One region of the Bacillus sp. Medicinal_06 genome, then DNA from elsewhere that is predicted to be linked to it. Evidence: predicted binding sites of a transcription regulator. Region 1 holds the regulator's gene; each other region holds the start of a gene.
What was found. The regulator LexA, encoded in region 1, represses DNA repair genes until DNA is damaged. The targets are predictions, from matches to a motif close to CGAACATATGTTCG.
Positions count from the first base shown of each region.

Region 1 (5,183 bases):
GAAGGTTGATAAGCTTGAATAAGAACAACATTGTTCATATACACATTCTACTAACAAGCGATGTACATGGTACGGTCTATCCGATTCACTATCAAAATAATGAAAATGCAGAAATAGGATTAGCCAAACTTGCAACACGTATCACACAAGAGCGTAGCCAGCACGAACATGTAATTGTGATCGATAACGGCGATTTTATACAGGGAACTCCATTCACCTATCACTACGCTAAATATATACCGCATACAAACAACCCAATGTCACTTATCGCTAATTACATTGGTTATGATGCTGCCGTTATCGGAAATCACGAGTTCAACTATGGAATGGATGTATTAAACAAAGCTGTATTAAATGCGAATATGCCTTATCTATCCGCAAATATTTTAAATAAACATACAAAGGATCCTTACTTCGGCAAACCCTATGTCATTAAACACATACACCCTAATATAAAAGTCGCTATCTTGGGAGTTACAACACATTACATCCCGAATTGGGAGCAGCCACACCATATTAAAGATTTACTATTTGAAGATGCGCTAGAGTCAACAAAAAAATGTGTTTCCTACATTCGTGAACAGGAACAACCACATTTACTAATCGTAGCATATCATGGTGGCTTTGAAAGGGATTTACAATCTGGAGAACCAACAGAAATTTTAACTGGTGAGAATCAAGGATATGCGATGTGTCAAGAAATAGATGGTATTGATATATTACTAACAGGTCACCAACATCGCTCTATTGCAAATACGAAAGTAAATGGTGTAACAATTGTACAACCCGGATCTAATGGGCATTCATTAGGAAAAGTTCGGGTAGAATTAGAACAAAATAAGGATCGATGGATAATTAAAAAATGTCATTCGGAACTGTTGTCTGTTAAAGGCGTTCAAGCAGACGAAAAAGTACTTTCACTTGTATCTAACTACGAAAATCAAACGCAACAATGGCTAGATCAACCAATCGGCACCATTATTGGTGACATGCAAATTCACACTGCGATGCAAACACGTTTACAAGACCATCCTTTTATCGAATTTATAAATAAAGTGCAGATGGAAGTAGCTGAAGTCAATATCTCTTGTACAAGCCTATTTCATAATGAATCTTCTGGCTTTCCAAAACATATTACAATGAGAGATATTGTTTCAAATTATATTTATCCAAATACATTAAAGGTCATAAGGATTACAGGAAAAGATATAAAAGAAGCCCTTGAGCTATCTGCTGAATATTTCACGTTACATACAGATGGGAATATTATTGTAAATCCTGCTTATACCGAACCAAAACCACAGCATTATAATTACGATATGTGGGAAGGAATTTCGTACACATTAAATATTTCAAAGCCCATTGGTGAAAGAGTCGTTTCCCTACAATATGATGGATCTCCCATTCACCTTGATCAAGAATATGACGTAGTCATGAATAATTATCGCGCAAGTGGTGGCGGAAATTATTCTATGTACCAAAATAAACCCATCATAAAAGACATACCAATTGATATGTCTGAACTTATTGCGAATTACATATTAGAACGGGGAACAATTGAAGCGACAATCAACCGTAATTGGAAAGTTATCAAATAAACAATTCTACTAAAATCAAAAAAAGATGGGCTTCGCCCATCTTTTAATTTAACTTTGCATTATCTTGTTTTTTTAATGCTTTTAATTTCGCTGGTGTAATATCTTTACCTTCTTCGTTAACGACTTTAATGCCTTTTAATTCGTTTAACATATTTTGACGAAATCCTTTTAAATATTGTTCACGGAGCGATTGGCGCTCACGTTGTTCTTCTTCAGTTAATCCTTCAGCTTTTGCTTTTTTCGCTAAGAAATTGATGCGTTCAATGAGTTCGTGACTTAGCATCTCGAATCCCCTTTCTACTTAAAACTGATTATTATCATACAATAGTTAGTCTTGTTTATCAAGCAATTGCTTCGTATATTCCACGTATCTGCGATGTACTGTTGCTTTTGATACATCATGTCCAAAACCACGAAGCGTCGCAGCAATTTCCTCAAATGTTAATTCATTACGACGAAGACGTACAATTTCTTCAATCGGCACTTCTTTCTTTTCACGTCCTGTACTCAAATGACGATTTTTTAAATTTTTTTCTGGACGAAACCCTCTTTCTACCGCTCTCTGCATTCCACGTTTAATCTTCAAATTATGAATCTTCCTCTGATACTCTTCAACTATACCAATAATATCTAATACCATAGAATCTGAATCAGAAAGCTGTAATTCCCCATTATGCGTATGTGTATATACTTTGATCCCTTCTTTATGTAAACAGTGCATTAACGCAATCTTTGCATTCCCTCTTCCAAGCCGCGTTTCATCTTGAATGAGAAGCACATCAATCTCTTCATCTCGAATCATGTCCAGCACTTCTAATATACCGTCTCTTTCAATCGTATAACCGCTTGCCTTCTCCTCAATCACCTTTATAACATTCATTTGATACCGCTCAGCTAAATGCAATAATTCATCTTTTTGGCGTGATAATGATGTTTCCTGCGCTTCTTTCGTTGTGCTTACACGGGCATAAATGATTGCATTCATTTTAAAACCCTCTTTCTCATTTCGATTTTTCCTTTAGTGTATCACAAATCGTCTTTTTGTTCGAACTTATGTTTGTAGAATGTTTTTTCGCATGTTATACTTATAAGTAAGAAAATTGAAAGAAAACGAGGTGTTAAAAAACATGGAAAAGTTAACAAAACGCCAGCAAGACATTCTCGACTTCATCAAACTAAAAGTACAAGAAAAAGGTTATCCACCTTCCGTACGCGAAATTGGTCAAGCGGTTGGCCTTGCTTCTAGTTCTACTGTGCACGGACATTTATCACGTCTAGAAGAAAAAGGTTATATTCGACGTGATCCAACAAAACCGAGAGCCATTGAAATTTTAGGAGAAGTGAAAATCGAAACAGAAACACAATCAGTTGTTCAAGTTCCTATCGTCGGGAAAGTTACAGCAGGCTTACCGATTACAGCAGTTGAAAGTGTAGAGGAACACTTCCCACTTCCTGCAAGTGTTGTTGCTGGAGCAGACCAAGTATTTATGTTACGAATCTCTGGAGATAGTATGATTGAAGCGGGTATTCTGGACGGAGATTTAGTTGTTGTTCGCCAACAACATTCTGCATACAACGGGGAAATCGTTGTTGCTTTAACAGAAGATAACGAAGCAACTGTAAAGCGTTTTTACAAAGAAAAAGATCATTTCCGCTTACAACCAGAAAACTCTTCTTTAGAACCGATCCTTTTAGATAAAGTTTCTGTTATTGGAAAAGTAATCGGTGTATACCGCGATTTACATTAAAAAATAGACCAGTTAAACTGGTCTATTTTTTAATTCGCTTCAATTGTAACGTCTCCTGCAGATGTTTGTCCGCTAATTTTTACACTACCATTTCCTAATGTTACATTTTTCGTTTCTTCTTTGAAAATCTCCACTTCTCCTGCAAATGTTTTCCCACTTATAGTCGCATCTTGAGGCTTCTGAAGTAATCGAATATCAACTTCTCCTGCAGTTGAACTTGCCTCTAAATCATATTTAGGATCATGATCTACAATATCTACATCTCCACTTGTTGTTTTCGCTACAACTTTTCCACTTACTTTTTTCATTTTAACTTCTCCTGCTTTTGAAGACCCTTCTACTTTCTTCGCTATCACCCGCTCCATTTCTACATCTCCACCAAACGTCGTTGCTTCTACACGTTCACTTTTTATATCATTTACTGTTATCTCACCCGCAGAAGAACTTACTTTTATATCTTGGTAAGAACGTTCCGGAACAACGATTATTATCCCTGGCGCTTTAAACCCGAAAGATAAAAATGAAAAATCGAATGAAACCCCTTTTTTTATCTTACCTTGAACCTTTAGCGTATCCCCTTGTTCATCAACACTCACTTTTTGTTTTGCAATATTTCCTATTTGTTTTATATAAAAAGAAGAATCATTTCCTTTTTGAATCGTAACATCTCCAGCATCTAAATCAATTTCCAAATTTCGGATTTCTTCATTTTTAATAACCTTTTCTTTATTCCCCCTTTCTGCCGCATCTACTGCTTTTGTATATGTTTGTGATATACCAATAATTCCAATAATGATACAAGCGACAGCTACTAACAATATCTTTTTCATCTCATCTATTCCCCTTTAATCATTTTGAGATTCCAATTGACATAGCCCACACAAAAATTTTTAAACCCTTTTGTACAGTAGTAAGCAACTATACATAACAATAATCCAACTCCAACAAATGTAATAGAAACAAATATATCAAGCCATAAGAATGTACCCGTTAGTATCTTAATCACTACTAGCAATGGCGCCACAATCGAGACCGCGCCTCCAACCCAAAGGGAAAATATAAAACTTACGATTGCAATTAAAGGTCCTAATACAATAATAAAGTTTAATAAACTAAGACCAATTGCCGCCATTACAGCTCTTGTTATATTCGAAGCAGACGGATCTTTCTTCATCTCATCAAAACGATATAATGCCAACATCTCTTTCGCAATTGCTTTTGGTGAACCAAGTCCTTTTATAATTTCAGCCTCTGTCTTCCCTTCCTCTAATCCAAATTGGAAGTGCTCCTCATAATCATATAAAATATCACGTCTTTCTTCTTCTGGTACCTTTCTAAGATGTCCCGATAATTCTCGAAGAAACTGTTCTTTGTTCATCTCATTACACCTCTTCAATAATTTCTTGTACCCCTTTAGCAAAATCACGCCACTCCGTTACAAGTAAATGAAGTTGCGCTTCTCCTTGAGTCGTTAATTGATAATATTTACGTGGTGGTCCTTCTGTTGATTCTTTTAAATACGTTTGAAAATATCCCTCTTTTGTTAAACGACGTAATAATGGGTATACTGACCCTTCCGATATTAAAAATTTATTGGAGATTTGCTGAACGAGTTCATAACCGTAGCAATCTTTTCGTTTGACAAGCGCCAGTACACACAGCTCTAGCACACCTTTTTTAAACTGGACGTTCAAAGACAATCCTCCTTTCCAATCAGTACCACTCAATACAAGGTACTTGCGTTACCCATAATATACCATTTACTATTGTTTATTGCAAGGTACTGTTGTCTATTAAAAACCATTTTATACCCAACTAATTAAAAAATCACGATCCC
Region 1 is NZ_JBWYHD010000012.1:22,263-27,445, reverse strand. It holds gene AC1M36_RS22745 (bifunctional metallophosphatase/5'-nucleotidase) at 15-1,598, shown strand; gene AC1M36_RS22740 (DUF896 domain-containing protein) at 1,642-1,881, opposite strand; gene AC1M36_RS22735 (YneB family resolvase-like protein) at 1,927-2,583, opposite strand; gene lexA (transcriptional repressor LexA) at 2,726-3,346, shown strand; gene AC1M36_RS22725 (DUF4097 family beta strand repeat-containing protein) at 3,376-4,176, opposite strand; gene AC1M36_RS22720 (DUF1700 domain-containing protein) at 4,182-4,724, opposite strand; gene AC1M36_RS22715 (PadR family transcriptional regulator) at 4,729-5,040, opposite strand.

Region 2 (5,183 bases), on a different contig from region 1:
GGAGCGCAAAGTAATTTCTCTATGTTTGACTTTTAAAGAAATATTGAGGTGTTAGTAGTGACGGAATTAGGACAAAAGCTGAAGGAAGCAAGAGAAGCGAAAGGCTTGTCTATTGATCAGCTACATGAGGTTACGAAAATTCAAAAACGTTATTTAATAACAATTGAAGAGGGCGATTATAGTATATTGCCTGGTGCATTTTATGCACGTGCATTTATTAAACAATATGCGGATGCGGTTGGTCTAAACGGAGAAGAGTTACTTGTAGAGTATCAAAGTGTAATACCACAATCCGAATCTCATGATGTACCGCAAGTATCAAAAAGTCAAAAGACGCAAGAAACGATGCAAAAAGCAGCATCGCTTCCAATAGCAGATCATATGCCTAAAATATTGATTGCATTATTGGTAATTACATTAGGCGTAGCTGTGTGGTTTGTTTTCCAATGGTTAAATGGAAAAGACGAAGGGCAAGCAAAGCAAACGAAAAGTGAACAGATAGAAGTACAAAAGGCGAAAAATTCTCCGCTTGATGAAAAGAAAGATGAAGTAAAAGCAGAAGAGCCTAAAAAAGAAGAGCCTAAAAAAGAAGAACCGAAGAAAGAAGAACCACCAGCACAGCAACCGCCTGCTGGACAAGAAGAAGTGAAGGTTGTTGGAACAAGTGGAAAGGTATCTACTTTGGAAGTTCATAATAATAAAGCACTTGAGTTAGAGATTACAGCGAAGGGTGCAAGTTATGTAGATATTAAAAATGAGGATGGAAATGCCATTTTTAATGGTACACTTCAAGAGGGACAAACAGAAAAACATGATTTAACAACAGCGAAAGAAGTACATCTTAACATTGGAAGTGCACCAAATGTTGATGTTAAACTGAATGGCCAAGTTGTTGCTTTCCCATTAGATCCAGAAAAGGAATATCACCAAAGATTAGTGTTTAAAAATCTAGGGGTAGGGCAACCTGCACAATAACAGTCATCGCCTCGATGACTTTTTTTCAATGAACAAATGTTTTTGACATGATGGAGGAATAGCTGTGAATTTACCAAATAAAATTACAATATCTCGAATCTGCCTAATTCCAATTTTTTTAGTAATTATGTTAGCTCCTTTTAACTGGGGAACATATACAGTTGGAAATGTAGATTTACCAATTCAACATTTAGTAGGGGCAATCATTTTTATTGTTGCTTCAGCTACAGACTGGATTGATGGACATTATGCAAGAAAGTATGATCTCGTAACAAATCTAGGGAAGTTTCTTGATCCGTTAGCTGATAAGTTACTTGTTTCAGCTGCGCTTATTGCATTAGTAGAAATGCAATATGTACCAGCTTGGATTGTTATTGTAATCATTAGTCGTGAGTTTGCTATAACGGGATTACGTCTTGTTCTGGCTGGAACTGGTGAGGTTGTTGCGGCAAATATGTTAGGGAAAATTAAAACATGGACGCAAATTATTGCGATTTCAGCGTATTTATTGCATGATGTACCGTTAAATTTAATCCATATTCCGGTTGCGGATATTTTCATATGGATCGCACTTTTCTTTACAGTTATTTCTGGCTGGGACTATTTCTGGAAAAATAGAGCTGCTTTTGTAAATTCAAAATAACAGCTTATGGGGGAATCGGAATGAATGCCGAAATTATTGCGGTTGGAACAGAATTGTTGCTCGGACAAATTACAAATACAAATGCGAAGTTTTTATCTGAAAAGTTAGCTTCCATCGGAATTAATGTGTATTATCATACTGTTGTGGGTGATAATAATCATCGTTTACAAGAGGCGATTCAAATTGCTGAAAAGCGTGCAGATATCCTCATTTTTACTGGTGGATTAGGACCGACAAAAGATGATTTAACGAAAGAAACCATTGCTTCAACCTTACAAGAAGAACTTGTTTATGATGAAGTGGCATTAACGTCAATTGGCGAGTATTTTAAACGCACAGGACGTGAATTCACAGAAAATAATAAGAAACAAGCACTTGTTTTAAAAGGCTCGACTGTATTTGCAAATGATCATGGTATGGCACCAGGTATGGGCTTAGCTAAGAACGAAAAAGTGTATGTTTTGTTACCTGGTCCACCAAAAGAAATGCAACCGATGTATACAAGTTATGTAGAGCCATTTTTACGTAACTTTACAACTGAAGAGCATATATATTCCCGTGTTCTTCGTTTTTTCGGCATTGGAGAATCCCAACTGGAAGTGAAAGTTCAAGACTTAATTGACGGGCAAACAAATCCAACAATTGCTCCGCTAGCTTCAGATGGAGAAGTAACGCTTCGCTTGACCGCTAAACATCATGATGTAAAGCAAGCAGAAGTACTTATTCAACATGTAGAAGATTTGATTTTAGAACGAGTAGGGGAATTTTTCTACGGATATAACCAAGATTTTCTTCATACTAAAGCAATTGATTTATTGAAGAAAAAAGGTTTAACTTTAGCGTGTGCGGAAAGTTTAACAGGTGGTCTGTTTGGAAATCAAGTAACAGAAAATGCTGGTGTATCTTCTGTATTTAAGGGCGGCGTAATTTGTTATCATAACGATGTAAAGCAACATATATTACATGTACCTGAAGAAACATTACAAACACTTGGTGCTGTTAGTGAACAATGCGCTCATTATCTTGCTGAAAATGTAAAGGCATTGCTGAAGGCAGATGTTGGGATTAGCTTCACGGGAGTAGCAGGACCGGATTTTTCAGAAAATAAAGAACCAGGAACTGTATTTATTGGGTTAGCAATAAAGGATGAGCCGACAGTGGTATTCCCTCTTAAATTAAGTGGAAGTCGTCAGCAAGTCCGAGAACGCTCTGTAAAATATGGATTTTATCATTTGTATAAAAAGCTAGAAGAGATTTAATCTCTTCTAGCTTTTTTGTAATGAAAAATCATACATTCTTCTATAGAAAATAAAAAAATCGAATAAATGTTCGATTTTTGTTGGCAAATTAATATGAAAATAGGTATAATAAGATTAGCAATTCAGTTAAGGAGGAATTTTGAATGAGTGATCGTCAAGCGGCATTAGATATGGCGTTAAAACAAATAGAGAAGCAATTCGGTAAAGGTTCCATTATGAAGTTAGGAGAACAGGCAGAACGTAGAGTTTCTACAGTACCAAGTGGTTCGTTAGCACTTGATGTAGCTTTAGGTGTTGGTGGTTATCCGCGAGGCCGTATTATTGAAATCTACGGACCTGAAAGCTCAGGTAAAACAACGGTTTCCTTACATGCGATTGCAGAAGTGCAACGTCAAGGTGGACAAGCGGCATTTATTGATGCAGAACATGCGATGGATCCGGTATATGCACAAAAGTTAGGTGTTAATATTGATGAGTTATTATTATCACAGCCTGATACAGGAGAACAAGGTTTAGAAATCGCAGAAGCATTAGTACGAAGCGGTGCAATTGATATCATCGTAATTGACTCTGTAGCAGCTCTTGTACCAAAAGCAGAAATCGAAGGAGAAATGGGTGACTCTCACGTCGGTTTACAAGCACGTTTAATGTCACAAGCACTTCGTAAGCTTTCTGGTGCAATCAACAAGTCAAAAACAATTGCAATCTTTATTAACCAAATTCGTGAAAAAGTTGGGGTTATGTTCGGGAACCCAGAAACAACTCCAGGTGGTCGTGCGTTGAAATTCTATTCAACAGTTCGTCTAGAAGTGCGTCGCGCTGAGCAATTAAAACAAGGTAATGACATTGTTGGTAACAAAACGAAAGTAAAAGTAGTGAAAAATAAAGTAGCACCTCCTTTCCGTGTTGCTGAAGTGGATATTATGTACGGAGAAGGTATTTCACGAGAAGGTGAGATTTTAGATATGGCTTCTGAACTTGATATCGTTCAAAAAAGCGGTGCTTGGTATTCTTATAATGAAGAACGTTTAGGACAAGGACGCGAAAATGCGAAACAGTTCTTAAAAGAAAATCAAGATATAAGGGAGGAAATTGCCTTCTTTATTCGTGAACATCATGGGATTGGTGAAGATTCTGCACCTGAGAGCACAGAAGAAGGAACTCTTCTTGACTAATAAAAGACACGATTTCGTGTCTTTTATTTTTTATCCCAAAATAATATGTAATGTGGTTGTTCGTTAAGGTACTCTCGTTTGTGAAAATTGATTTGGTAGGAGCTGGTATCATTAGTGAATATAAACTTTCTTCGTTAAAAGAAGATTTTCATGACAAAGGTAAAGAAAGTAAAAGTAGACAACGCTTGACAATGAAAAATGCGATAGATACAATGAGAATGTATATTTTTTCTTATATACGATACACTCTTCTCTAGAAGAGAAGTAACATTCGGAGTAGGTCCTATACCTTTTCGAAATAATAATATGACATTTTAATTGTGAAATGAAGAAAGTCCCTTAAAAAAGCGGGGCGACGGTCTTTGCTGTACGTTGCAAATCAATGTACATGCCGACAGTCTTTTTTCATTCATAGCAAGGGGAGGTGAAATCATGAGTAGTACAGTTTGGGTACTCATCTCCATTTTGCTTGCAACAGTCGGTGCAGTTGTTGGCTTTTTTGTTCGAAAGTCTATTGCAGAAGCGAAGATTAATGGTGCAGCAAACGAAGCGAAACGCATTTTAGAAGATGCAAATCGCGAAGCAGAGGCACTTAAGAAAGAAGCGCTTTTAGAAGCAAAGGATGAAATTCATACACTTCGTACAGAAGCTGAATTAGAAATTCGTGATCGTAGAAGCGAATTACAAAAACAAGAAAATCGTTTAATGCAAAAAGAAGAGAACCTTGATCGTAAAGACGAAACGCTCGATAAGCGCGAGCAAATGTTAGAAAAGAAAGAGGAATCTCTTGTAGCGAGACAACAACAGATTGAAGAGTTGGAAAGCAAAGTGGGAGAGTTAGTTCAAAAGCAACAAACGGAATTAGAGCGCATTTCCAATCTGACACGCGAACAAGCGAAAGCAATCATTTTAGGGAAAGTGGAAAGTGAAATTTCTCATGAAATTGCCGTTATGGTAAAAGAAAGTGAAGTTCGTGCGAAAGAAGAGGCGGATAAGAAAGCAAAAGAGATTTTATCTCTTGCAATGCAAAGATGTGCAGCTGATCATGTTGCTGAAACAACCGTTTCGGTTGTAAATCTTCCAAATGACGAAATGAAGGGACGTATCATCGGACGAGAAGGGCGTAATATT
Region 2 is NZ_JBWYHD010000007.1:65,701-70,883, reverse strand. It holds gene AC1M36_RS17845 (DUF3388 domain-containing protein) at 1-36, shown strand, start outside; gene AC1M36_RS17840 (helix-turn-helix domain-containing protein) at 58-975, shown strand; gene pgsA (CDP-diacylglycerol--glycerol-3-phosphate 3-phosphatidyltransferase) at 1,040-1,618, shown strand; gene AC1M36_RS17830 (competence/damage-inducible protein A) at 1,639-2,877, shown strand; gene recA (recombinase RecA) at 3,021-4,052, shown strand; gene rny (ribonuclease Y) at 4,485-5,183, shown strand, end outside.
Region 2: a site for LexA is predicted at 2,937-2,950, ahead of recA (recombinase RecA). Genes of this name have one in related genera too.

Region 3 (5,183 bases), on a different contig from region 1:
GGTGTGATTGTTTTGACATGTGGACGTACAATTCAAAAAATATTATTCCCGTAAAAGCTGGTTCATTCATGTAATCAGCTTTTTTGCATTTTTTTACAAAAACACTTGAAAGTTACGTTACGTCATCTTTTACAATGAAAGAGGAAAGGGTGATGGGAATGATTTCGATTCAAGAACTTACAAAGGAAACAGGAGTTACAGTAAGAACGCTCCGTTATTATGATCAAATTGATTTGCTGAAACCGAGTGGGAAAACAGAAGGTGGACACCGTCTATATAGTGAAACTGATGTCATTCGGTTGCAACAAATTTTGTTTTTAAAAGAAATGGGCTTCTCGCTAAAAGAGATTATGAATATGCTAATGACAGATGAATTAAGTTTGAAAGAATCGTTGGCAAAACAGCTTAAATTTGTACAAGAAGAGCAGAAAAAATTTAATCGGATGGAAAAGATTTTGCAGGCTGTCGTGTATTCAGCAGAACTTGAAGGAGAGCTGGATTGGAAAATCATGTTTGAACTGATTCAACTTTCAAAACAGTCTCCTCGTATACGCGAAATGTTTCAAAAAAAGATATTTTCAGAGGAAGAACAAAAATTGCTGGGCAATTTGCCAAATATGAGTGAGGAAGATGAAAATGTTCGAGAATGGGTGGATGTATTCAAGGAATTACGCATCTTTATGAAAGAAGGAAAAGCTGCATCTCATGATGAAGTACAAGAGGCTACAAAAAGGTTAATGGAGAAGTGTATGGAGATGGCAAATGGCGATGAAGCATTTCTAGATAAATTGTGGGAAGTAAGAAAGTCAAAAGAAGATTCACAGAAGATGAATATGTATCCAATTGAAGAAGAGCTTCTAACGTATATGGATGAGGCTTTTCGTATATATGATGAGAGGGAGCGGGCGAAATGAGTTTACTTGCAGAATATCGTTGGTATTTCTTAATTGGAGCGGAAGTTGTATTTTGGGTATCAGCTATTGGATTTTTTTTACTACGTTATGGGTTTCGATTACGGAAAGCAAGTTTTATCATGGGAATTGTATTGCTGATTAATGAAGTATTTATTTTGACTTTAGGAGTTATTGACTATTATCACACAGGGAAGTTTTCTAATTTTCAAATTATAACCTTAGTGATATTACTTTACGCACTCTTTTATGGAAAAAAAGATTTGAAAAAATTAGATATACGCGTGCAGAAGCTTGTTGCTAAATGGCGAAATGAACCGATGCCTATTATTGAGGAGCCATTAGAAGTTACGGGCCGGGCTCATACGAAGCAGGAGCTTTGGGAGTGGATTTTACATCTTGTTTTGTTTACTGCCGTTCATATTGTATTTTTCTTTATGTATGGACTTGTTCCGGTTGAACAGTGGGGCGATTGGCTTGAAAAAGGTATTGTTTTAAATAAGGCGGCAAGTCGTATAAGTCAGATATGGGGCATTGTCCTTCTTATTGATACGATTATTACATTTTCCTATGTGTTTTTTCCGAAGAAGGAGAAAGGGAAAGAGAAGTCACTTTTATAAAATAAGAGTGACTTTTTTATTTGATAAAAGGTTGTGCTAGTAGTTATAAAGAATCTTTTACAGTGTATATAAATAACTTGAATAGGGGAGGGTGACGATCAGGAAAAGAACGAGTTTGATATATCTTTTTATAGTAAGTTTAGTAGCATGTTCACAGTCTAACAGTAAGATCGATGAGAAAAATGATGTGATTGCAAAAGGGCATGAAATTTCTAATTTACATAAGTTCGAGAAGTTCGTTACAAATGTTGAAAAAGGGGACAGAGATAAAATAAGGATTGTGAATTATACAGATGAAGGAGACCCAATCTTCCAAACGTTAGAATACGATGGAAAAGCAATTAGCTATTCTTTAGATAGTTCCTATGATAAATTTGCAGGTAAAGATGAGAGAATTTACTCTGATACTTGTAAAAAGGTAATAAAAGATATTCGTGAAGATATAAGGTATACGCTACATGATTGTAAGAAAGAGATTGATCATAATGGGTATCACTTGTTCAGTTTGCCAATAAAATAAATGAAATTAAAAAGGAAGGAACTTATATGAAGAGGGCTCCTTCCTTTTTCTATGTATATATTGTCGAAAACTTTACCGAATATCTGTTCGTTTTCTTGGTTTTTTTATGGGCATTCGTGGTAAAATGGGAATACAGATTTTTTACGAGGAGGTCGGTTTTTTGGAACATCAATTTGAAATTGTCTCTGAATACTCCCCGCAAGGTGATCAGCCAAGAGCGATAGAGCAGCTTGTAGCAGGGATTAAAAATGGTAAGAAACATCAAGTGTTGCTTGGAGCGACAGGAACGGGTAAGACATTTACGATTTCGAATGTGATTAAAGAAGTGAAGAAGCCAACACTTGTAATGGCTCATAATAAAACGTTAGCGGGACAGTTGTATAGTGAGCTCAAGGATTTCTTTCCGAATAACGCGGTTGAGTATTTTGTGAGTTACTACGATTATTATCAACCGGAAGCGTATGTACCACAAACCGATACGTTTATTGAGAAAGATGCACAAATTAATGATGAGATTGATAAATTGCGCCACTCCGCAACATCAGCTTTATTTGAACGTGATGATGTCATTATTGTGGCAAGTGTTTCTTGTATTTATGGTTTAGGTTCACCAGAAGAATATCGTGAACTTGTTGTTTCTTTGCGCGTTGGTATGGAGAAGGATCGTAATCAGTTGCTTCGTGAACTTGTTGATGTACAGTACGGCCGTAATGATATTGATTTCCAGCGTGGAACATTTCGTGTACGTGGGGATGTAGTTGAGATTTTCCCAGCATCACTTGATGAACATTGCATTCGAATTGAGTTTTTTGGAGATGAGATTGATCGAATTCGTGAAGTGAATGCCTTAACAGGTGAAGTATTAGCAGAACGTGAACATGTAGCAATCTTCCCGGCATCTCACTTCGTTACACGTGAAGAAAAAATGAAAGTTGCCATTGAAAATATCGAAAAAGAATTAGAAGAACGTTTAAAAGAATTAAATGATAACGGTAAATTACTAGAAGCGCAGCGGATAGAGCAGCGAACTCGTTACGATTTAGAAATGATGCGTGAGATGGGATTTTGTTCGGGGATTGAGAACTACTCCCGTCATTTGACGCTCCGTCCAGCGGGTTCAACGCCTTACACATTAATAGATTACTTCCCTGATGATTTCTTAATTGTTATGGATGAGTCACATGTAACGGTGCCGCAAGTAAGAGCGATGTATAACGGGGATCAGGCACGTAAACAAGTGCTTGTTGACCATGGGTTCCGTCTGCCGTCAGCTATGGATAATAGACCGCTTATGTTTGAAGAGTTTGAAGAGAAAACGAATCAAGTTGTGTACGTATCAGCCACACCGGGTCCATATGAACTAGAGCATACACCGGAAGTTGTGGAGCAAATTATCCGTCCGACGGGGCTTTTAGATCCGCAAATTGATGTAAGGCCAATTGAAGGACAAATTGATGATTTACTAGGAGAAATACAAGACCGAATTGCGAAAAATGAGCGTGTATTAATTACAACATTAACAAAGAAAATGTCAGAGGATTTAACAGATTACTTAAAAGATGTTGGGATTAAAGTGAACTATCTCCATTCTGAAATTAAAACGCTAGAGCGGATTGAGATTATTCGTGATCTTCGCCTTGGTAAGTTCGATGTGCTTGTCGGTATTAACTTATTACGAGAAGGACTCGATATTCCGGAAGTGTCACTCGTAGCGATTTTAGACGCGGATAAAGAAGGTTTCTTACGTTCAGAGCGATCTTTAATTCAAACGATTGGTCGTGCAGCGCGTAATGAAAATGGTCATGTAATCATGTACGCAGATCGGATCACGAAATCGATGAATATTGCAATTGAAGAGACAAAGCGCCGTCGTCAAAAGCAAGAAGCTTACAATGAGAAGCATGGTATTACGCCGAAAACAATTCAGAAAGAAGTGCGTGATGTAATTCGTGCAACAACAGCGGCAGAAGAAACAGAAGTATACGAAACAACGCCGGCTAAGAAAATGACGAAGAAAGAACGTGAAAAAACAATCGCGAAGATGGAAGCAGAAATGAAGGAAGCGGCAAAAGCACTAGACTTTGAGCGTGCAGCTGAGCTGAGAGATTTACTGCTAGAATTAAAAGCGGAAGGGTGAAAATAGTGAGCAAAGATTTTATCGTTGTAAAAGGTGCGAGAGCGCATAACTTAAAAAATATTGATGTAACCATTCCGAGAAATCAGCTCGTTGTTGTGACAGGTTTGTCTGGTTCAGGAAAATCATCATTAGCATTCGATACAATTTATGCGGAAGGGCAGCGCAGGTACGTGGAGTCTTTATCCGCGTATGCACGCCAGTTTTTAGGGCAAATGGATAAACCGGATGTGGATACAATTGAAGGTTTATCTCCTGCCATTTCAATCGATCAAAAAACGACGAGTCGTAACCCGCGTTCAACGGTCGGAACCGTGACGGAGATTTATGACTATTTACGTCTATTATTTGCACGTATTGGGACGCCAATCTGTCCGAATCATGGGATTGAAATTACATCACAAACGGTAGAACAGATGGTAGACCGTGTTTTGGAATACCCAGAGCGTACAAAATTACAAGTGTTAGCGCCGATTGTTTCAGGACGTAAAGGTGCACACGTGAAAGTATTAGAAGATATAAAGAAACAGGGGTATGTCCGTGTTCGTGTTGATGGAGAAATGCTTGATGTTTCTGAAGAGATTACGTTAGATAAGAATAAAAAGCATTCCATTGAAGTCGTAATTGACCGTATCGTTGTGAAAGACGGGATTGCGAGCCGTCTTGCCGACTCCCTTGAAAGTGCACTCAAACTTGGCGGTGGCCGTGTATTAATTGATGTGATTGGAGAAGAGGAACTGTTATTTAGTGAGCATCACGCTTGTCCGCATTGCGGTTTCTCAATCGGAGAGTTAGAGCCTCGTATGTTCTCTTTCAATAGTCCATTTGGAGCTTGTCCGTCTTGTGATGGGCTCGGTTCGAAATTAGAAGTAGATTTAGAACTTGTGATTCCAAACTGGGAGTTATCGTTAAATGGTCATGCGATTGCTCCTTGGGAACCGACTAGTTCGCAATATTATCCGCAATTATTGCAATCGGTGTGTAATCATTACGGCATT
Region 3 is NZ_JBWYHD010000006.1:273,938-279,120, reverse strand. It holds gene AC1M36_RS16785 (hypothetical protein) at 1-54, shown strand, start outside; gene AC1M36_RS16780 (MerR family transcriptional regulator) at 159-914, shown strand; gene AC1M36_RS16775 (hypothetical protein) at 911-1,531, shown strand; gene AC1M36_RS16770 (DUF4362 domain-containing protein) at 1,623-2,051, shown strand; gene uvrB (excinuclease ABC subunit B) at 2,212-4,188, shown strand; gene uvrA (excinuclease ABC subunit UvrA) at 4,194-5,183, shown strand, end outside.
Region 3: a site for LexA is predicted at 2,128-2,141, ahead of uvrB (excinuclease ABC subunit B). Genes of this name have one in related genera too.